3 regions of the Streptomyces winkii genome follow, and region 2 is predicted to be linked to each of the others. Evidence: riboswitches for the same ligand, from Rfam matches in the RefSeq annotation. Region 2 holds a riboswitch; each other region holds the start of a gene.
What was found. A riboswitch is a leader RNA that binds a small molecule or an ion and turns the genes downstream of it on or off. The one in region 2 is predicted to bind cobalamin.
Positions count from the first base shown of each region.

Region 1 (7,408 bases), on a different contig from region 2:
TTCTCGACGGCCGCGAAGGCCTCCGCCCGTTCGTCCACATCGGGCAGATACGTGTCCAGCAGCGTCAGATAGAACTGGACGTGCACCGCCTCCTCGAAGAGCTGCCGGGAGAGATACAGGCGCGCCTCGGGGGAGTTGATGTGCTTGTAGAGGGAGAGCACGAGATTGTTCGCCACGATCGAGTCACCCGTCGCGAAGAAGGCGACGAGACGGCTGATCATGTGCTGTTCGCCGGGCGTGAGCTTGGCGAGGTCGGCGACGTCGGAGTGGAGGTCGACCTCCTCCACGGTCCAGGTGTTCTTGATGGCGTCGCGGTAGCGGTCGTAGAAGCCGGGGTAGCGCATCGGGCGCAGCGTCAGCTCGAAGCCCGGGTCGAGCAGGTTTCCGGCGGGGCCGCTGTCGGTGTTCTTGGCGCTGGTCATTACTGGCATGCCTCGCAGGACTCGGGGTTCTCCAGGGAGCAGGCGGCCGCCGCCTCGTCCTGTGCGGACGGGCGGGGCCGGGCGCCGGGCACGGCGGAAGCGTCGCCGGGGGCGGCTGAGGCGGCGGCTCCGGCCGACGCGTCCGCGCCGCCGCCCCTGCCCCCGTCCCCGCTGCCCGCCGCGCGCGCGATCCGCGTCGCCGGGCGCGAACGCAGGTAGTACGTGGTCTTGATGCCGCTCTTCCACGCGTACGCGTACATCGAGCTGAGCTTGCCGATCGTCGGCGACGCCATGAACAGGTTCAGCGACTGGCTCTGGTCGAGGTACGGGGTGCGGGCGGCGGCCATGTCGATCAGGGAGCGCTGCGGCAGCTCCCACGCCGTGCGGAAGAGCCCGCGCACCTCCTCCGGGATGCGCTGGAGGTCCTGCACCGAGCCGCTCGACTCGCGCAGCTCCTCGCGGGTGCGCTCGTCCCACAGCCCGAGGCGCTTCAACTCGGCGACCAGATAGGCGTTCACCTGGAGGAACTCGCCGCTGAGCGTCTCCCGCTTGAAGAGGTTGGAGACCTGCGGCTCGATGCACTCGTAGACCCCCGCGATCGCGGCGATGGTGGCCGTCGGCGCGACGGCGAGCAGCAGCGAGTTGCGCATCCCGGTGCGGGAGACGCGGTCGCGCAGCGCCGACCAGCGCTGCGGCCAGGCCGGTTCGGCCCGCGGATAGTGGTCGGGGTGCAGCACGCCGCGCGCCGTACGGGTCTCCTGCCAGGCCGGGAGCGGACCGTGCCGCTCCGCGAGCTGCGCGCTCGTCTCGTACGCGGCCAGCATGATCCGCTCGGAGATTCGGGTGGACAGCTCGCGCGCCGCGGCCGAGTCGAAGGGCAGCCGCATCCGGAAGAAGACGTCCTGGAGGCCCATCACGCCCAGACCGACCGGCCGCCAGCGGGAGTTGGAGCGCTCCGCCTGCTCCGTCGGATAGAAGTTGACGTCCACGACCCGGTCGAGGAACGTCACGGCCGTACGGACGGTGGCGTCCAGGCGCTCCCAGTCCATCCCGCCCGCCTCGTCCAGATGGGCCGCGAGATTGACGGACCCCAGGTTGCACACGGCCGTCTCGCCGTCGTCCGTGACCTCCAGGATCTCCGTGCACAGATTCGACGAGTGGACGATGCGCCCCGGTTCAGCGGTCTGGTTCGCGGTGCGGTTGGAGGTGTCCTTGAACGTCATCCAGCCGTTCCCCGTCTGCGCGAGGGTGCGCATCATGCGCGCGTACAGCCTGCGGGCGGGCACCTTGCGGACGGCGCGGCCTTCCGCCTCGGCCGTGCGGTAAGCGGAGTCGAACTCCTCGCCCCACAGGTCCGCGAGCTGCGGCACGTCGACGGGCGAGAACAGGGACCACTCGGCGTCGGCCTCCACGCGGCGCATGAACTCGTCCGGAATCCAGTGCGCCAGGTTGAGGTTGTGCGTGCGCCGCGCCTCCTCGCCCGTGTTGTCGCGCAGTTCGAGGAACTCCTCGATGTCCGCGTGCCAGGTCTCCAGATAGACGCAGGCGGCGCCCTTGCGCCTGCCGCCCTGGTTCACGGCGGCGACGGAGGAGTCCAGCGTCCGCAGGAACGGCACGATGCCGCCGGAGTGGCCGTTCGTCCCGCGGATCAGCGAACCGCGGGCGCGGATGCGGGAGTAGGGCAGGCCGATGCCTCCCGCGTGCTTGGAAAGGCGCGCCACCTGCTGGTAGCGCTCGTAGATCGAGTCGAGCTCGTCCTTCGGCGAGTCCAGCAGATAGCAGGACGACATCTGGGCATGCCGCGTACCGGAGTTGAAGAGCGTGGGGGAGGAGGGGAGATACGCGAGGGAGCTCGTCAGCGCGTACATCTCCGCGACCTCGCCGGCGGCCTCCGGGGACTCGTCCGCGGCGAGCCCGCAGGCGACGCGGAGCAGGAAGTGCTGCGGGGTCTCGATCACCCGGCGGCTCGTGGGGTGACGCAGCAGATAGCGCGAGTGGACCGTGCGGAGGCCGAAGTACCCGAAGCGGTCGTCCGCTCCGCCGGCGACCGCGGCCTCCACCAGGGCGTCCAGCCGCTGCGCGTGCGCCCGTACGAACGCGGCCGTGCCGTCGGCGATCAGACCCTCGCGGTGCCCCGTGGCGATGGACGAGGAGAAGGACACCACGCCCTCGGCGCCCGCCTCGTCCCGGATGGAGAGCGTGAGCAGGCGCGCCGCGAGCTGCGAGTACGCTGGCTCCTCGCCGATCAGCCCGGCGGCCTCCTCTGCCGCGAGCGCCCTCAACTCGGCCTCGCCCGCGCCCTGTCGGCGTCCGCGGAGAACCGCCGCCGCGACCCGCTCGGCCTCGGTGCCGGGAAGGCCGTCGGTCAGCTCGGTGAGGGTGCGCAGCAGCGCGCCGTGCTCGTCGGGCGAGGCCGCGGAGGCGGCGGCCCGTGGAGGCGCGGACGCGCCGGCTGCTGATGCGGCGGCGGCTGCGGGTGCGGCTGCGGGTGCGATGGTCACGGGATGTGCTCTCCCTCGCTCGGATCAGGTCACCGGCTCACCGTGGGAGCGCACGCGGCGGGCGCGCGAGGGCATGCCGCGTCGAAACGGCGAAACGCACACCCTGCGGCGTCCACCGGCCCAACCCTCGGGACCCGGACGTCATTCGGCACGGCCGGCAGGCACTCGGACTCGCGACGGCGGCTCGCGGCGGCTCCCGGCAGGACCGGGCGGCAGAACAGAGCAGCACATCGCATACCGTTGCGGGACAGTTCCGGATTCACACCGGATTCCCCTGCGCGACAGCGAGCACGAGCATACATCTAGTGGCGAGTTCTGCCAGTCGCCACCACATCTTGTGCCGGGCGAGTCCGATTTCACAGTTCGAGGGCGAACGCGTGGAGCGCGAGGCCGGGAAGCGGCTCCCAGTCCCGCTCCGGGACGCGGACGAAGCCCAGGCGTCCGTAGAGCCGTTGGGCCGTCGTCATCCCGTCATGGCTACAGAGCAGGAGCCGTCTCAGGCCGCGCTCACGGGCCCGCTCCACGCACGCGCGCACCAGGGCCTCGCCGGCTCCCCGCCCGCGCCCCTCGTGCCGCACCGCGAGCATGCGGAACTCGCCCTCGCCCTCGCCCGCGATGTCCGCGTACTCCCCGCCGTCGCCGACGAAGGAGACCGTGCCGAGCACCGAGTCCGAGGCCGTGTCGACGGCGACCAGCACCTCCGTGTGCTGCGCGCGGCGCCGCGCGGCGCGAAGCTCCTTCAGATACGGGTCCTCTTCGCCGAAGTCCAGCAACCCGTCCGCGAGATAGGCCTGTGCGGTCAGCTCGCCGACGGCCTCCAGCTCCTCGTCCCGCGCCGGTCTGATCGTGATGTCCATGGAACGAGCATGCCGCGCCCCACTGACAACCGGGCTGTCAGCGGGGCGCGGGCGATGTTCAGCTGGGTGGTGCGGCACTCACTTCGCGCCGGTCGGAGAGGGCAACTCCTCCTGTACGCCGGGGTCTCCGGCGTCCGCCGTGTAGTCCGACGCGCGCGTCTCGTCCACGCCGTCGGGCGCCTTCACGGCCCGCAGCACGAACGTGAGCGCGATCGCGACGACCGTGTTGAGCACGAAGGCGGTCAGGCCGATGTACCCCATCTCCCCGATGCCCGGGATGATGTCGTTGGGGCCGCCGAAGTGCTTCTGCACCGGCGAGGAGACGCCGTACGCGGTCAGCGTGCCGTACAGCATGCCCACGGCCCAGCCGCCCAGCAGCGCCCACCGGTGGAACCAGCGCGTGAAGAGGCCCCCGACGAGGGCCGGGAACGTCTGAAGGATCCAGATGCCGCCCAGCAGCTGGAAGTTGATCGCCACGGTCTTGTCCATGCCGAGCACGAAGATCAGAGCGCCGACCTTCACCAGCAGCGAGACGAGCTTTGAGACCTTGGTCTCCTCCGCCGGTGTCGCGTCGGGCCTGAGGAAGTCCTTGTAGATGTTCCTGGTGAAGAGGTTGGCCGCCGCGATCGACATGATCGCCGCCGGTACGAGCGCGCCGATGCCGATGGCCGCGAACGCGACGCCCGCGAACCAGGCCGGGAACATGTTCTCGAAGAGCTGCGGGATGGCCAGCTGCCCGTTCGTCACCTTGATCCCCGCAGCGATCGCCATGAAGCCCAGCAGTGCGAGCAGGCCCAGCATCAGCGAGTACAGCGGCAGGATCGTGGTGTTCCGCCGGATCACGTTGCGGCTGCGGCTGGAGAGCGTCGCGGTGACCGAGTGCGGATACATGAAGAGCGCGAGCGCCGAACCGAACGCGAGCGTGGCGTACGCCCACTGGTTGGGCGAGCTGGTTACGACCTCGCCCTTGGGCTTCCCGGTGGCCGGGTTGGTCTGCGAGAGCGCGTCGCCGGCCTTGGCGAAGATGTCGTCGAATCCGCCCAGTTTGATGGGGATGTAGATGATCGCCACCGCGATGACGATGTAGATCAGCGTGTCCTTGACGAACGCGATCAGCGCCGGAGCCCGCAGCCCGGACGAGTAGGTGTACGCGGCCAGGACCGCGAACGCGATCAGCAGCGGCAGGTCCTTGACGAACCAGTGCGTCGACTCGCCCCCGCCGATGCCCATGACGTCCAGCACCGACTGGATGCCGACGAGCTGAAGCGCGATGTACGGCATGGTCGCGAGGATGCCGGTCACCGCGACGGCCAGCGCCAGCGACTTGGAACCGAATCGGCCGCGAACGAAGTCCGAGGTCGTCACGTAGCCGTGCCGGTGCGAGACGGACCACAGCCGCGGCAGGAAGGTGAAGATGAGCGGATACACGAGGATCGTGTACGGGACGGCGAAGAAGCCGGACGCACCGGCCGCGTAGATCGCCGCCGGCACCGCCACGAACGTGTACGCCGTGTACAAGTCGCCGCCGAGCAGGAACCAGGTGACCCAGGTGCCGAAGCTCCGCCCGCCCAGGCCCCATTCGTCGAGGCTGTCGGCGTTCTCCGCCTTGCGCCAGCGCGCTGCGAGGAATCCCATCGCCGTGACGAGCAGGAAGAAGAAGACGAAGACGGCCAGTGCGACGCCGTTCACGCCGTTCATCGGGCACCGTCCTCTCCGCGGGCGCTCCGCCGCCGGGCCTCGTCACGCTTGACGAGCTTGTACGCGATCACCGTCAACGCGGCCGAGATCAGCACCCAGGCCATCTGGTACCAGTAGAAGAACGGCATTCCCGCCAGGGCGGGTTCTGTACGCGAATAGGAACCGACCCACAGGAGTGCGATGAAAGGGATGAACAGGCACAGCCCGATGACGACTCGTATCGGCGTGATGAGGGGGCCTCGCGACTGAGACTGCGGTTCGGTCTCGGGTGTTTCGGGTGGCGCTGCCATGCCTCGGCTCCGTCCGTCGGTTTTCTCCTGCGAGACGCGCAGGAAATCTAAACGAGCGGTTCGTGCCCCGTCACTACCTGCACGGATAACGGAACAGCACCTTTTGTTTCGTGGGGCACGCGGTGCGCGACGCCGTCCGTGCACAAGCCGGGCCTGCTCTGCGGCTGTTCGTGCCCTCTCGTCCCGTATGAGCCGTATCAGCTGGTCTGTTCGTGGCGCGGGCGTTGAAGATTGGCGACGAACTTGTAGCGGTCGCCCCGGTAGACGGAGCGGACCCACTCCACGGGCTCCCCGTCGGTGTCCAGGGAGTGCCGGGAGAGCATCAGCATGGGCAGGCCGACGTCCGTGCCGAGCAGGCCGGCCTCGCGCGGTGTGGCCAGCGAGGTCTCGATGGTCTCCTCGGCCTCGGCGAGATGGATTCCGTACACCTCGGCCAGCGCGGTGTAGAGCGAGGTGTACTTCACCAGGCTGCGCCGCAGTGCCGGGAAGCGCCGCTGCGAGAGGTGCGTCGTCTCTATGGCCATCGGTTCGCCGCTGGCCAGGCGGAGCCGCTCGATGCGCAGCACGCGACCGCCGGCCGGGATGTCGAGCGCGTGGGCGAGGCGGTCGTCGGCGGTCACATAGCCGATGTCCAGCAGCTGCGAGGTCGGTTCGAGGCCCTGTGCGCGCATGTCCTCCGTGTACGAGGTGAGTTGCAGCGCCTGGGAGACCTTGGGCTTGGCGACGAAGGTGCCCTTGCCTTGGATGCGCTCCAGCCGTCCCTCGACGACGAGTTCCTGGAGGGCCTGGCGCACCGTCGTACGCGAGGTGTCGAACTCGGTCGCGAGCGTGCGCTCGGGAGGGACCGGAGTGCCGGGCGGCATGGTCTCCGTCATCTCCAGCAAGTGGCGCTTGAGCCGGTAGTACTTGGGCACGCGAGTGGTCCGCGCGCCGCCGTTGCCGCTTCCCGACTCCGGCTCTGCCGCGGCTGTGACCGCGCCCCCGTCCGTACTCATGGCTCGCCTTCCCGTTCGTGTCGTGCTGCCGTCACCGGCTTCCTCCGTGTGCGTGGGCCGTGCCGAGTGGCCTGCTTCCGGCTCCGGTTGCGGCACCGGACGCGGCGGTGTTGCCGGTGGTGTTCCGGCCTCCGCCCGCCGTTCCGGGTGAACTTCGAGCTCACATCGTGGCACGGGGTCGGCGCTGCGGGACTCCCGCGCCCAGATGTCGTTCCGATAACGGAACGCGCGGCTCGCTTTCTGCGCCGTTGACACGGCTATAGGTCTAGGCCAAGCTGCGGACTGGTCTAAACCATTAGATCAGTACACCAGGCGGTTGGGGAGGATGGCCGTGAGACGAGGACTCATCGCCGCGACGGGAATCGCGGCTCTGATGGCGGGTGTTGCGGCCTGCGGGCCCGGCGGTGAGGAGAACTCCGGCGCCGACGGCTTCAAGGGGCAGACCCTGACCCTGTGGGCGATGGACGGTTCCACGCCCAAGCAGTGGGAGAAGGACGTCAAGGCGGCCTTCGAGAAGAAGACCGGCGCCAAGCTCAAGCTCGAAGTCCAGCAGTGGAACGGGATTCAGCAGAAGATAACCACCGCTCTCTCCGAGCCCGAGCCGCCGGACGTCATCGAGGTCGGCAACACGCAGACTCCCGCGTA
Region 1 covers NZ_JASTTH010000001.1:743,821-751,228, forward strand. The annotation lists gene QQM67_RS03405 (ribonucleotide-diphosphate reductase subunit beta) at 1-422, opposite strand, end outside; gene QQM67_RS03410 (ribonucleoside-diphosphate reductase subunit alpha) at 422-2,923, opposite strand; cobalamin riboswitch at 3,092-3,234, opposite strand; gene QQM67_RS03415 (GNAT family N-acetyltransferase) at 3,280-3,780, opposite strand; gene mctP (monocarboxylate uptake permease MctP) at 3,859-5,478, opposite strand; gene QQM67_RS03425 (DUF3311 domain-containing protein) at 5,475-5,768, opposite strand; gene QQM67_RS03430 (GntR family transcriptional regulator) at 5,966-6,763, opposite strand; gene QQM67_RS03435 (extracellular solute-binding protein) at 7,095-7,408, shown strand, end outside.
Region 1: another riboswitch for cobalamin. It lies ahead of QQM67_RS03410 (ribonucleoside-diphosphate reductase subunit alpha); the one in region 2 lies ahead of metE (5-methyltetrahydropteroyltriglutamate--homocysteine S-methyltransferase).

Region 2 (7,408 bases):
TCGTTCCTGGGCGAGCCCCAGGTGGACGCGGCCATCGCCTTCGAGGAGGCCCACGCGCATTCGCACGAGCACGGTGCGGAAATCGTCAGCCGCGGCATGCAGTCCACCGCGGGCCTCGCCACGGCAGTCCTGGTCTACGGCGTGGCTCTGGGCGGCATCGCCTCGCTGGCCTTCAGCTTCGCGCTGGGGCGCGTGGGCCGCTTCGGCCCGCGCGCGACGGCGGTGCTGCTGTCGGGCGCCGCGTTCGTGTGCGTGTATCTGGTGCCGTTCCTGAAGTACCCGGCCAACCCGCCTTCCGTGGGCGACCCGGCGAGCCTCGACAAGCGCACGGCTCTGTACTTCCTGATGGTGCTGCTGAGCGTGCTGCTGGCCGTCGGGGCGACGATCCTCGGCAAGCGCCTGGCACCGCGCCTGGGCAACTGGTACGCGACGGTGGCGGCCGTGCTCGGCTTCGCCGTCGCCGTCGGGCTCGCCTATGCGTTCCTGCCGTCCCTCAGCGAGCTTCCCGAGCACTTCCCCGCCCTGCTGCTGTGGCGGTTCCGGGTCTCGGCGCTCGCCGTTCAGCTGGTGCTGTGGGCGGCCTTCGGGCTGACGTTCGGTCATCTCGCCGAGCGTGCCCTGGGGTTCGCCGCACGCCGTCACAAGGAGGCGCCGGCCGCGGCGGCCACCGCCGCGAACTGAGCCGGGCGGACCGGGACTTGGTTCCGGCACGGGCCGGTTCACCTCGGTCTCTTCCGGTCCGCCGTCCACCGGTACGGGGCGGGCTGTGCGGTACGGCACGGGTGCCGTACCGCACAGCCCGCTCTCACGCCTCACCCGCCGGCCGCGACCTCCGCACGTACGGTCCGGGCCGCCTCGGCCATGTGCTCCAGCGCCTCGCGCACCTCGGGCCAGCCGCGGGTCTTCAGACCGCAGTCCGGGTTGACCCACAGCCGCTCCGGCGGGATCGCGCCGAGGCCCTTGCGCAGCAGCGACGCCATCTCCTCCGTGTCCGGCACCCGCGGCGAGTGGATGTCGTAGACGCCGGGGCCGACCTCGTTCGGGTAGCCGGCGGTGGCGAGTTCGTCCGCGACCTGCATATGGGAACGGGCCGCCTCCAGGCTGATGACGTCGGCGTCGAGATCCGCGATGGCGGAGACGATGTCACCGAACTCCGCGTAGCACATGTGCGTGTGGATCTGCGTGTCCGCGCGTACGGCGCTCGTCGCGAGCCGGAAGGACTCCGTCGCCCACGCCAGGTAGGCGGGGCGCCCAGCGGCCCGCAGCGGCAGCGTCTCGCGCAGCGCGGGCTCGTCGACCTGGATGACGGACGTGCCCGCGGCCTCCAGATCGGCGACCTCGTCGCGCAGCGCGAGGGCGACCTGGCGCGCGGTCTCGGCCTGCGGCTGATCGTCCCGTACGAACGACCACGCGAGCATGGTGACCGGCCCGGTGAGCATGCCCTTGACGGGGCGTGCGGTCTGCGACTGGGCGTAGCGCGTCCACTCCACCGTCATCGGCTCGGGACGTGAGACGTCGCCGGCGAGGATCGGCGGCCGGACGTAGCGGGTGCCGTAGGACTGCACCCAGCCGTGCTGCGTCGCGATGTATCCGCTCAGGCGCTCCGCGAAGTACTGGACCATGTCGTTGCGTTCGGGCTCACCGTGTACCAGGACGTCCAGCCCGGCCCGCTCCTGGAAGGCGAGCACGTCGCGGATCTCCGCGGCGATGCGCCTGTCGTAGCCGTCCGCGTCGAGGCGGCCCGCCCTCAAGTCGGCGCGTGCGGTGCGCAGTTCGCCGGTCTGGGGGAAGGACCCGATGGTGGTGGTGGACAGCGGCGGCAGGTTCAGCCGCGTGCGCTGCGCGGCGGCGCGCTCCGGATAGGGCTGCGGACGACGGCCGTCGGCGTCGGTGACGGCCTCGCTGCGGGCCCGTACCGCGGGGTCCCGGGTCAGCGCGGCGGACGAACGGGAGGCCAGCGCCGCGGAGTTGGCGTGCAGCAGCGCCGCGATGGCGTCGGTGCCCTCGCTCAGCCCCTGCGCCAGGGCGACGGCCTCCTCCGCCTTCTGCCGCGCGAAGGCCAGCCAGCGCGCGACCTGCGGGTCCACGTCGCGCTCGACGGCGGCGTCGAGCGGTACGTGCAGCAGCGAGCAGGACGGTGCGACGTCGACCCGGTCGGCGAAGCCGAGCAGCGAGGCCAGCGTGGACAGCGACCGCTTCAGATCGTTGATCCACACGTTCCGTCCGTCCACCACGCCCGCGACCAGCCGCTTGCCGGGCAGCCCGCCCGCGCGCGCCAGATCCTCCAGGTTGGCGGCGGCCGGTCCCGTGAAGTCCATGGCCAGCCCCTCGACGGGCGACTTGGCCAGTACGGGGAGCGCGTCGCCGAGCCGGTCGAAGTAGGAGGCGACCAGCAGCCGGGGCCGGTCCGTGAGTTCGCCGAGCTCCCGGCAGGCGCGCGCCGCGGCGTTCAGCTCCGCGGACGTACGGTCCGCCACCAGCGCGGGCTCGTCCAGCTGCACCCAGCCGGCACCGGCCGCGCGCAGGTCGGCCAGCACCTCGGCGTAGACGGGAAGCAGCCGGTCCAGCAGGGTCAGCGGTTCGAAGTCCGCGGCGACCCCGGGCGCGGGCTTGGCGAGCAGCAGATACGTGACGGGCCCCACGAGCACGGGCCTGGCCTCGTGGCCCTGGGCGAGGGCCTCCGACACCTCGCCGGTCTGCTTGGCCGAGTCCGCCGTGAAGACGGTGCCGGGCCCCAACTCCGGGACGAGGTAGTGGTAGTTCGTGTCGAACCACTTCGTCATCTCCAGCGGCGCGACGTCCTGCGTGCCGCGCGCCATGGCGAAGTAGCCGTCGAGCGCGTCCGCTTCGAGGGCAGTCCGGTGCCGCTCGGGTACGGCGCCCACCATGACGGTGGTGTCCAGCACGTGGTCGTAGAGGGAGAAGTCTCCCGTGGGCACTTCGTGCACCCCGGCGTCTCCGAGCTGCCGCCAGTTGTCCCGGCGCAGCCCCGCCGCAGTCTCCCGCAGGGCTTCGGCGGAGACGCGGCCCTTCCAGTAGCCCTCGACGGCCTTCTTCAGCTCACGTCCCGGGCCCTGGCGCGGGTAGCCGTGGACTGTGGCGCGCCACGTCCTCGGCGTGCCGGACGCGGACGTCCCTTGACGTGACGCGGGTGACGAGGCTGACGAGGACGCATTCGATGCGCCCGCTGCGGAATTCGGTGTCACTCAACTCTCCTTCGCGAGTCCCGCGGTGACCCGGAGGTACGGGGAGGAGGAGAGGCGACGGCGGCACACACACCACCGCGTGCTGCTCGCCTGTACCGCCGACCCGCCCTCGAGGTCACCGAGATCGCCGCACACGATCCGTGTGCGGGCAGTGGCAGGTCTTCGGACTCGCGGGCTCGCCGTGTCCGTGATCCACGGACCGGCTCCTACTGGCCGTCGCTTCCCGGGCCGCTCGGGCCCAGTGCGTATGACGGCGTTCGTTCCCACTCACCGCTGCGGGGCAGTTCCGGAGTCGCACCGGATTCCCTCTTGCGACGCGCCTGCCTGGCGGACAGGCCGAACCGACTGCTTCTCCAGCGTACGGGGGTGTGTGCCGTACCGGCAAAGGATCGGGACGCGGGGCAGATCATGCGCCGCTGCGGTTCAGGAAGGCCGAGCGGGGCCCGAGGGGGCCGTCGCGGAAGCGGGAGTCGGGACCCTGTCCGGCTCCGCCGGGCGCCCTCTCGCAGGGCCGTCCGGGTCGCGGCGGTGTGGCGCGGGCCGTGGAGCGGCCCGCCGGTTCCAAGCTGCTGCCGGAGACTCGGCGCCCCGCCGGTACGCAGGCCCGCGGGGCGGTCCCCTCCACGAACGCGACTGGAAACGACTGGAGAAGATGACCATGCCACCCCGCACCGCGCCCGCATCCACGGAAGCCCCTGAAGTCCCGGAAGCCGCGGCCGCACCCGACGCCTCCACTCCCGCTGAGACCCCGGCCGAGACCACCGCCGACGCGGCCCAGCTGCCGCCGGAGGCGAACCCCGCCGACCCGCACTTCTGGCAGCTGCCGCACTCCCAGCGGCACGAGGTCTTCGCCATGCTGCGCGAGCGGGAGGCGCCCACGTACTTCGCATATCCGCAGCACGCTCTGCGCAAGCGGCAGCAGCCGGGCTTCTACGCGCTCGTCAGACACGAGCACGTGCAGGAAGCCAGCCGCAACGCGGCGGTGTTCGGGAGCGCGCCGGGCGTCACCACTCCGCATCCCGCGCGCTGGGTCAAGGCCCTCTTCGGGGAGTCCATGGTCAATCTCGACGGCAAGGACCACGCCAGGCTGCGGAAGATCATCTCGCGTGCGTTCAGCCCCCGGCTGCTCGCGGGCGCCGAGAAGGACATCGAGGAGGTCGCCGCCACCGTGGTGGGCGACGCGCTGCGCAAGGACTCCCGCGAGTTCGTGACGGCCGTGGCCTCGCTGGTGCCGTTCGAGGTGGTCTGCAACATGATGGGCATCCCGCAGCGCCACCGGCCCCGCATCCTCGCGCAGCTCAACGACGCGTCGGAGAACATCGGCGTACGTCGCGGAGCCGGCGCCAGGTTCCGCATCCCCGGCAAGGGGCTCCGCGCGCTGGCACGTATGCACGTCATGATCGCCATGCTCGCGCGGGAGCGGCGCCGTAACCCCACCGACGATCTGATCTCGGCCCTCGTGACCGCCGACGTCGACGGGCAGTGCCTGGGCAACCGTCAACTCGGCGCGTTCTTCACGCTGTTGATGGTCGCCGGGGTGGAGACCACGCGGAACGCGATCTCGCACGGGCTCGCGCTGCTCAGCGAGAACCCGGAGCAACGGGAGCTGTGGGAGAGCGACTTCGAGAAGTACGCGGACACCGCGGTGGACGAGATCGTGCGCTGCTCGACGCCCATCATCCAGTTCCGCCGCACGCTGCGTACCGACCACGTCATGGGCGGCCGTACGCTGCGCAAGGGCGACACGGTGGCGCTCTACTACGCCTCCGCCAACCGCGACGAGGCCGTCTTCCCCGACGCGGGCACCTTCGACATCACCCGGGACCCCAACCCCCACCTCGGTTACGGCGGAGGGGGACCCCACTACTGCCTCGGCGCGCACCTCGCCCGCCAGGAACTCAAGGCGCTCTTCCGGCTGTTGCTCACCGACTCCGTCGGCATGCGCGCGGTCGGGCTGCCGGATCTCGTCCCCTCCAGCTTCGACAACCGCATCCGGTCGCTGACGTTCGAGGCCGCCGGTACGGACGGTGCATGACACCCGGCCCGGCCCTGCATGAACGGAGCGAGGCTCCTCGGCCGTCGCCGCGGTGATGTACACCGGGGCGAACGGCCGGGAGCCTCGCAGCGGTCGGGGATGAAGCCGGTCGCCCGGCTCATCCGGCTGGATCAGACGTAGGCGTAGGCCGCCGTCCCTGTACCGAGCCCGCTCGGCGTCACGACCAGCACGTCGGCCGGACCGACCGAACCCGCGGGCGTCACCGCCGTGATCGTCGTGTCATTCACCACCACCAGGCTTGTGGCAGGCGCCCCGTCGAACGTCACCAGGAGCGTCCCGGTGAACCCGGTACCGGTGATCGTCACAGGCGTGCCGCCGGCCGCCGGACCCGACGCGGGAGCCACGGAGATCACCGTCGGCGCCGCCGCGTAGGTGTAGACACCCACGCCGGTACCCGTGCCGCTCGGCGTCGTGACCACGACGTCCGCCGGACCGGGCAACCCCGCCGGAGTCTCCACCGTGATCGTCGTGTCGTTGACGACGACCAAGTCCATCGCCGGCGCCCCGTCGAACGTCACCAGGAGCGCCCCGGTGAACCCGGTACCGGTGATCGTCACGAACTGGCCGCCGCTCAGCGGACCGGACGAGGGAGAGACCGAGACCACCGCCGGCGCCGCCGCGTAGGTGTAGGCACCCACGCCGGTGCCCGTACCGCTCGGCGTCGTCACCGCGACATCCGCCGGACCGGCCGAACCAGCAGGCGTCAGGGCCGTGATCGACGTGTCACTCACCACCACCACACTCGTGGCAGCAGCACCGTCGAACGTCACCGACGTCGCACCCGTGAACCCGGTGCCCGTGATCGTCACCGGCTGACCGCCGGCCACGGGACCCGACGCGGGAGAGACCGAAGTCACCGTCGGCCCCGCCGCATAGGTGTAGACACCCGGGCCGGTGCCCGTACCGCTCGGCGTCGTCACCGCGACATCCGCCGGACCGGCCGAACCAGCAGGCGTCACCGCCGTGATGGTGGTGTCGTTCACCGTGACCACGCTTGTGGCAGCGGCACCGTCGAACGTCACCGACGACACGTTGACGAACCCGGTACCCGTGATCGTCACCGGCTGACCGCCACCCAGCGGACCCGACGACGGAGAGACCGAGACCACCGTCGGCGCCGCCACGTAGGTGTAGACACCCGTCCCGGTACCGGTTCCGCTCGGCGTGGTCACTGCCACGTCCGCCGGACCGGCCACACCCGCAGGCGTCACCGCCGTGATGGTGGTGTCGTTCACCGTGACCACGCTCGTCGCCGCGAGACCGTCGAACGTCACCGACGACACATTGACGAACCCCGTACCCGTGATCGTCACCGGCTGACCACCGCCCAGCGGACCCGACGACGGAGAGACCGAGACCACCGTCGGCGCCGCCACGTAGGTGTAGACACCCACGCCGGTACCCGTACCGCCCGGAGTGGTCACCGCGACATCCGCCGGACCGGCCGAACCCGCAGGCGTCACCGCCGTGATCGTCGTGTCGTTCACCACCGAGACGCCCGTAGCAGGCGCCCCGTCGAACGTCACCGCCGACGCATCGGTGAACCCGGTACCGGTGATCGTCACCGCCTGACCGCCGGCCAGCAGACCGGAGGACGGAGACACCGACGTCACCGTCGGCGCCGCCACGTAGGTGAAAACACCCGTCCCGATGCCCGTGCCGCTCGGCGTCGTGACAGCCACATCCGCGGGACCGGCCGTCCCGGCGGGAGTCACCGCCGTGATCGTGGTGTCGTTCACGACGGTCACGCTCGTGGCAGGTGCACCGTCGAACGTCACCGCCGACACGTTGACGAACCCGGTACCCGTGATCGTCACCGCCAGACCGCCACCCAGCGGACCTGACGGCGGAGAGACCGACGTCACGGTGGGCGCCGCCACATACGTGTACACACCCACGCCGGCACCCGTACCGCTCGGCGTCGTCACCGCGACATCCGCCGGACCGGCCGAACCCGCAGGCGTCACCGCCGTGATCGTCGTGGGGTTCACCACCACCACACTCGTGGCCGCGCCACCGTCGAACATCACCGACGACACGTTGACGAACCCCGTACCCGTGATCGTCACCATCTGGCCGCCGCCCAGCGGACCCGACGACGGAGACACCGACGCCACCGTCGGCGCCGCCACATAGGTGTAGACGC
Region 2 covers NZ_JASTTH010000002.1:509,565-516,972, reverse strand. The annotation lists gene QQM67_RS06550 (CbtA family protein) at 1-681, shown strand, start outside; gene metE (5-methyltetrahydropteroyltriglutamate--homocysteine S-methyltransferase) at 813-3,206, opposite strand; cobalamin riboswitch at 3,343-3,568, opposite strand; gene QQM67_RS06540 (cytochrome P450) at 3,859-5,241, shown strand; gene QQM67_RS06535 (IPT/TIG domain-containing protein) at 5,373-7,408, opposite strand, start outside.

Region 3 (7,408 bases), 380 kb from region 2:
ATGAACCACGCGGGCAGCGCCCCGAGTTCGCCCGGGACCTCGACGGCGGTACGGGCGGTGGCGCGGGTGCCGTGAGGTCCACGCGCGCCCTCGCCCCCGCCCTCGGCCCCGTCCTCCGGCCCCTCCACCGGCTCGGTCGCGTCGTCCCGCTCGTCCGCGCACACCTGCGGGGTGAACCACACCCTGGTGCCGGGCCGCAGCCCGCCCCGGACGGTCCGCTCCAGCCGCCGTACGACGGTGTCGGCGGGCGCCTTCGCGGGCTCGCCGTCCAGCACCGGGCCGACGACGGCATGGCAGTCGCGCCCCACGAGTCCGTACACGCCCGGAAGCTGCGCCGTGAGGGAGCGGGTGAGGGAGACATATCCGTCGCCGACGGCGTGCACGGTGAGCGGAGGCCCGCCGAACCCCGCCGGCAGCCGCCCCCGCCCCGCAGGTGATCCGGGGCGTGCGGGCCGCAGTGCCGCGTCGACGGCGTACCGTCCGGCGGCCACCGCCGCGGCACCGGCGACCGTCACTGAGGAGGCGGCCAGGGCCGCGGTGCGCAGACGCATCCCGTCAGTGTCCGTGACGCCTCGAGCGCCGGGCCAGTGGCCGGTGCCGCCCGGGTGAACCGCATCGCGGGCGGCGATCCGCGCGCCGGGGGCTCACTCCGGCGCGGGCCGCTGCCCGTATCCCTTCAACTTCTCCCCCACGCGGGCGAGTTCGTCGTCGGGGATGAGCGAGGGCGTACGGCCGGGCAGCGAGGAGGCCGCCAGCCAGACGTGGCACATCCACTCCAGCTGTGCCGTGCGGTCATACGCCTGGCCGAGGGCGTCGCCGTACGCGACCGTGCCGTGGTTCTGCAACAGACAGGCGCTGCGCCCGTCGAGGGCGGCGAGCATGTGCGCGGCGAGTTCGTCGCTGCCGTATGTGGCGTAGGGCGCGACGCGCACCGGGCCGCCGAGCTCCGCCGACATGTAGTGCACGGCGGGGAGTTCGGGCACGAGGGTGGAGACGGCGGTGGCGTGGACCGCGTGCGTGTGCACGACCGCACGGGCTCCGGTGTTCCGGTAGACCGCCAGATGCATGGGGAGTTCGCTGGTCGGGGAGAGGCTTCCCGCGATGCGCCGGCCGTCGAGGTCCACCGCGCACAGATCGCCGTCGCAAAGGCGGTCGTACGGGACGCCGCTGGGGGTCACCAGCACCGCGTCCCCCACCCGTACCGAGACGTTGCCCGAGGTGCCGACGACGAGCCCGTCGGCGGTGCTGCGGCGGGCGGTGTGCACCAACTCACGCCAGGCGACCAGCCATTCCGCGGATTCCGGGTCCCCGGCCGCAGTTTCCTCCACGTTTACCTCCACCTTCGTCGTCGGGGTGTGCGCACCCCCCTCCGAGCTGGATGAAGGCGGCGGAAGAGGGCGGAGAGAACGGTGGTGCGGGAGTGTGACCCCGCTCACAACAGACGCCGGGTAGTGACACTCGCAAGCCCGCCGCAGTTCATCTTCCGTTCACCCACCGTCCCTACGTTCAACGGGACATCAACCTTCGAGCTGATTGTGCCTGGGTGAATGGAACACATCACGCTTCTCATCGGGATCGTGATCGTCACGGCCTTGGTGTTCGACTTTACGAACGGCTTCCACGACACGGCCAACGCCATGGCCACAACCATCTCCACCGGGGCACTCAAGCCCAAGACAGCGGTGGCGATGTCGGCGGTCCTCAACCTCGTCGGGGCTTTCCTCTCGATCGAGGTCGCCAAGACCATCTCTTCGGGAATCATCGACGAAGGCTCCGGTATCCGGCCTGAAGTCATCTTCGCCGGACTGGTCGGAGCGATCATCTGGAATCTGCTGACCTGGCTCGCAGGGCTTCCCTCCAGCTCCTCGCACGCGCTGATGGGCGGTCTGCTCGGCGCAACCGTCGCCTCGGCGGGCATCGGTGCCGTCAACGGCGGCACCGTCGTGATGAAGGTGCTCATCCCCGCTCTCGCGGCGCCGCTCGTCGCGGGCGTCGCGGCGCTGGTCGCCACGCGGCTGACCTACCGGGCCGCGCGCAAGGCCGACGAGCAGCAGACCGCGAAGGGTTACCGCGCGGGGCAGATCACCTCCGCCGCTCTGGTCTCCCTCGCGCACGGCACGAACGACGCGCAGAAGACCATGGGCGTCATCACTCTCGCCCTGATCACCGGCGGCGTGATCGCGCCGCAGGCGGACCCGCCGACGTGGGTCATCGTCTCGGCCGGTCTGGCCATCGCCCTGGGTACGTATCTGGGCGGCTGGCGGATCATCCGCACCATGGGCAACGGCATCACCGACATCAAGCCCCCGCAGGGGTTCGCCGCGCAGACGTCCGCCGCGGTCACGATCCTCGCCTCGTCCCACATCGGGTTCTCCCTCTCCACCACGCACGTGTGCTCCGGGGCCGTCATGGGCTCCGGTGTCGGCCGCAAGGGCGGCATCGTGCGCTGGTCGACGGCGGGCCGCATGGTGGCGGGTTGGGGGCTGACGCTCCCGGCGGCGGCCCTCGTCTCCGCGGGCGCGGCGCTGCTCGCGCAGCAGGGCGACTGGGGCGTCAGCACCGTCGCGGCGCTCGCGCTGGCCGTGGGCGGCGGCATCTGGCTGCTCTCGCGCCGCCAGCCCGTCGACCACACCAACGTCAACGACGTGACGCTGCCCGGCACTTCGGGCTCCGAGCCCGCCGGTGTCGTCACCGCGGCGCTGCGTTCCGTCGCGCCGCCGCCCGCGGCGGCAGCGGCGCGCACCACGGCCGCCGGCAACGGCGGACCGGTGCCGGAGGCGGCGTCCGAGACGGTGTCCGAGACCACGCCGGAGACGGCATCGGAGCCGGCGTCCGAGCGACGGCGCCGGCAGGCGGCCTCTCCCCTCGGCTAGGCCGGTTCACGGGGTCCAAGGCCTCAGCAACCCAAGACCTCCCCAACTACTGAGCAGACAGGAAGCGAACGCTATGGACATCGACTGGGCAGCGCTCGGCGAGGTATTCGGCGTCAGCCTCGTGGCCACGGTCGCCCTGGTGGGCGTGTTCACGCTCGGCATCGTCGGCTCGTCAGCCGGCAAGGCGCAGGGTTCGGCGCCGGGTTCGCCGCGGGGCGGCGGCGCGACGGTGCTCGCGCGCACCGGCGCGTACACGTGCTTCGCGCTGTGCGCGGCGGCCGTCGCGTACGGCATCTACATCATCACGGCACCCTGAACGACGCGGCGCCGGCGGCCTGTTGACGGTCGCGCCGGAGAGCGGAAGGGGTACGGAGCGGCGCTCCGTACCCCTTTTCCCTGTGCCTGCGCCCCTCCCCGTGTGTCTGCTCACACTCTCCCGTCGCAGGTCAGCGGCGAGTTGACGCCCCTCCTGGTACGTGGTGGACTGCCGGAGTTGCCCAACGGCGGCAGGAGAGGAAGCCGGTGCGAATCCGGCGCGGTCCCGCCACTGTCACCGGGGAGCGCACCCCCAACCGAAGGTCACGGCCCATGCGTTCGAGGGCTGGAAGGCCGGGGGGCGCGGCGATCCGGGAGCCAGGAGACTCTCGCCGCCGGTACGTCGAACCAGGGCGAGGACCCTGAGTGAGGACTCCGTCATGCGTGGCTTGCCCGCCTCTCCCACAGCTGTGTCCGCTTCCGCCCTCGCGACCGCTCACGTCCCGGGCGACCGTCGCCTCCCGTACTCCCGCGGCCGGCGGCCACGGCCCGGCGCATCGCCCTCCCGAGGCACCACGACGGCTCGCTGACCGATGCGGGCCCAACGCGCCTACGTATCCGGCGCGGTCCTCGGTCACCTGGGCGATCTGCTGCTGGGCGACCCGCGTCGCGGGCATCCGGTGGCCGCCTTCGGCCGGGCCGCCGCCGCGGCCGAGCGCGCCCTATGGCGGGACGACCGCGGTGCGGGCGCGCTGCACACCGCGCTGTGCGTCGCGGGGTCCGTCACGCTCGTCACGGCGCTCTCGCGCGCGGCACGCGCCCTCGGCGGCGCCGCCGGCGCCACACTCTTCGACGCCGCGGTGACCTGGACGGTGCTGGGCGGCACGGGGCTGCGGCAGGAGGCGCTGGCCGTCGCCGCGGCCCTGGAGTCGGACGATGTCGAGGGCGCGCGGCGGCTGTTGCCGCATCTGTGCGGCCGCGACCCGCAGGCGCTGGACGCGGACGCGATCGCCCGGGCCGTCGTGGAGTCGGTGGCGGAGAACACCTCGGACGCGGTCGTCGGGGCACTGGTGTGGGGCGCGGTCGCCGGTGCGCAGGGCATGGCCGCGTTCCGCGCCGTCAACACCCTCGACGCGATGGTCGGTCACCGCTCCCCCCGCCATCTGCGCTTCGGCTGGGCCGCCGCCCGGCTGGACGACGCCGCGGGCTGGCCGGGCGCGCGCCTGACGGCGGTGCTCGCCGCGCTCGCCGGCCCGTCGCCGCGCGGTGCGCTGCGTGCCTGGCGCGCCGACTCCGCGCGCCATCCGAGCCCCAACGCGGGCCCCGTGGAAGCCGCGTTCGCGGGCGCGCTGGGCGTGCGGCTGGGCGGCACCCTCAGCTACGGCGGACGGACCGAGCACCGGCCGGTGCTCAACTCCCGTGGCCGCGCCGTGCGTACGGGCGACATCGCCGAAGCGGTGCGGCTCTCGCGGCGGGTGGGCGCGCTGGCGCTGCTGGCGACCTCGGCCGCGGGCGCACTCCGTGCGAGGCACCGTGCCGGAAGGGGGAGCACATGAGTCCGGACGGAACGCGCCGCGGCCACCACGCCGAGCCTGGTGGCCCGGCCCCGTCGGGCACCGGCGGCGGGCTGCTCGTGGCCGGCACGACCTCCGACGCGGGCAAGAGCGTGGTGACCGCCGGGATCTGCCGCTGGCTGGCACGCAAGGGCGTCCGGGTCGCGCCGTTCAAGGCGCAGAACATGTCGCTGAATTCGTACGTCACGCGGGACGGCGCCGAGATCGGCCGGGCGCAGGCCATGCAGGCCGCCGCCGCGCGCACCGAGCCGTCCGCGCTGATGAACCCTGTGCTGCTCAAGCCGGGCGGCGACAGCACCAGCCAAGTGGTGCTGCTGGGCAGGCCGGTCGGCGAGATGAGCGCCGATGGATACCACTCGGAGCGGCAGGAGCGGCTGCTGGGCACGGTCGCCGACTGCCTCGCGGAGCTGCGGCGCACGCACGACGCGGTGATCTGCGAGGGCGCGGGCAGCCCCGCCGAGATCAATCTGCGGCGCACCGACATCGTCAACATGGGGCTGGCCAGGGCCGCCCGGCTGCCCGTGATCGTCGTCGGCGACATCGACCGCGGCGGCGTCTTCGCCTCGTTCTTCGGTACGACGGCGCTGCTCGCGGAGCGCGACCAGGCCCTGCTCGCGGGCTACGTCGTCAACAAGTTCCGCGGGGACGTGACGCTGCTGGAGCCGGGTCTGGAGATGCTCCACGGCCTGACGGGGCGGCCCGTGCTGGGCGTTCTGCCCTTCCGGCACGGCCTGGGCATCGACGAGGAGGACGGGCTCCGCCTGTCCCTGCGCGACACCGTACGGGAGCAGGCGACGGCGTCCCCGTACGGAACGGACGTGCTGCGCATAGCGGTTGTGCCGCTGCCGCTGATGTCGAACTTCACCGACGTCGACGCCCTCGCCGCCGAGCCCGGCGTCGCCGTCCGCTTCACCGACCGTCCCGAGGAGCTCGCCGACGCCGATCTCGTGGTGCTGCCCGGCACCCGCGGCACGGTGCGGGCGCTGGCATGGCTGCGCGAGCGCGGACTCGCAAACGCGGTGCGCCGCCGCGCGGCCGAGGGCCGCCCCGTGCTGGGCGTCTGCGGCGGCTTCCAGATGCTGGGCGAGCGCATCGAGGACGAGGTCGAGTCGCGGGCGGGCTCCGTCGAGGGGCTGGGCCTGCTGCCGGTGCGGGTGGTCTTCGCACAGGGCAAGACCCTCGCACGTCCTTCCGGGCACGCCCTGGGCGAGCGCGCCGAGGGCTACGAGATCCACCACGGCGTCGCCGAAGTGCTGGGCGGCGAGGCCGTGTTCGGCGACGCGGACGGCAAGCCGCTGGACGGCTGCCGGTCCGGCGCCGTGTGGGGCACGCACTGGCACGGGTCGCTGGAGAGCGACGGCTTCCGGCGGGCCTTTCTGCGCCGGATCGCCGCGGACGCGGGCCGCGGCGGTTTCGTACCGGCGCCGGACACGGACTTCGCGGCGCTGCGCGAGGAGCAACTGGATCGCCTGGGCGATCTCATCGAAGAACACGCCGATACGGACGCCCTGTTGCGGCTGATCGAGTCGGGCCCGCCCGCCGGGCTGCCCTTCATCGCCCCGGGCGCGCCGGAGGCACAACACGCGGGAGCGTCCTGATGAGCACTGTTCTGCTGCTGTCCACCTCCGACACGGATCTGCTCGCGGCGCGCGCGTCCGGTGCCCCGTACCGGATCGCCAACCCCACGCGCGTCGACGCGGCGGAGGACCTGCCGGCTCTGCTGGACGGCGCGGACGTCGCGGTCGTACGGCTGCTCGGCGGCAAGCGGGCCTGGGAGGACGGGCTGGCCGCGCTGAGGGCGTCCGGGGTGCCGACCGTGCTGCTGGGCGGGGAGGCGGTGCCCGACGCGGAGCTGATGGCGGAGTCGAGCGTGCCGTCGGGGCTGGTCTCCGAGGCGCTGAGGTACCTCGTGGAGGGCGGCCCGGAGAACCTGACGCAGCTCGCGCGCTTCCTCTCCGACACGGTGCTGATGAGCGGCGAGGGCTTCGAACCGCCCGCCGCCATGCCGGAGTTCGGGGTGCACGGCGCATACGAAGGGCGGCCGCGGCGGCCGGACGCGCCGACGGTGGGCGTGCTCTTCTACCGCGCGCACGAACTCGCGGGCAACACGGCCTTCGTGGACGTGCTGTGCGAGGCGATCGAGGAGGCGGGCGCCAACGCGCTGCCGGTGTACTGCGGTTCGCTCAGAGACCCCGACTCCGCACTCTACGAACTGCTCTCTCGGGCCGACGCGCTGGTGACCACGGTGCTGGCGGCGGGAGGCACACGCGCCGGCGACGCCTCGGCCGGCGGCGACGACGAGACGTGGGACATCGGGGCGCTCGCGGAGCTCGACGTACCGCTGCTCCAGGGCATGTGCCTGACGAGCACGCGCGAGGCGTGGCTGGCCTCGGACGCCGCGCTCTCGCCGATGGACGCGGCGATGCAGGTGGCGATCCCGGAGTTCGACGGACGGCTGATCACCGTGCCGTTCTCCTTCAAGGAGGAGGGCCCGGACGGCGTGCCCGTGTACGCTGCCGATCCGGAGCGTGCCCGGCGCGTCGCCGGAATCGCCGTGCGCCACGCCGTACTTCGGCACAAGCCGAACGCGGAGAAGCGGCTCGCGCTGGTCTTCACGGCATACCCCACCAAGCACTCGCGGGTCGGCAACGCCGTCGGGCTCGACACCCCCGCCTCGGCGGTGGAGTTGCTGAACGCGCTGCGCGA
Region 3 covers NZ_JASTTH010000002.1:892,588-899,995, reverse strand. The annotation lists gene QQM67_RS08200 (alpha/beta hydrolase) at 1-551, opposite strand, end outside; gene QQM67_RS08195 (class II aldolase/adducin family protein) at 645-1,328, opposite strand; gene QQM67_RS08190 (inorganic phosphate transporter) at 1,548-2,873, shown strand; gene QQM67_RS08185 (hypothetical protein) at 2,947-3,189, shown strand; cobalamin riboswitch at 3,347-3,537, shown strand; gene QQM67_RS08180 (cobalamin biosynthesis protein) at 3,722-4,684, shown strand; gene QQM67_RS08175 (cobyric acid synthase) at 4,681-6,300, shown strand; gene cobN (cobaltochelatase subunit CobN) at 6,300-7,408, shown strand, end outside.
Region 3: another riboswitch for cobalamin. It lies ahead of QQM67_RS08180 (cobalamin biosynthesis protein); the one in region 2 lies ahead of metE (5-methyltetrahydropteroyltriglutamate--homocysteine S-methyltransferase).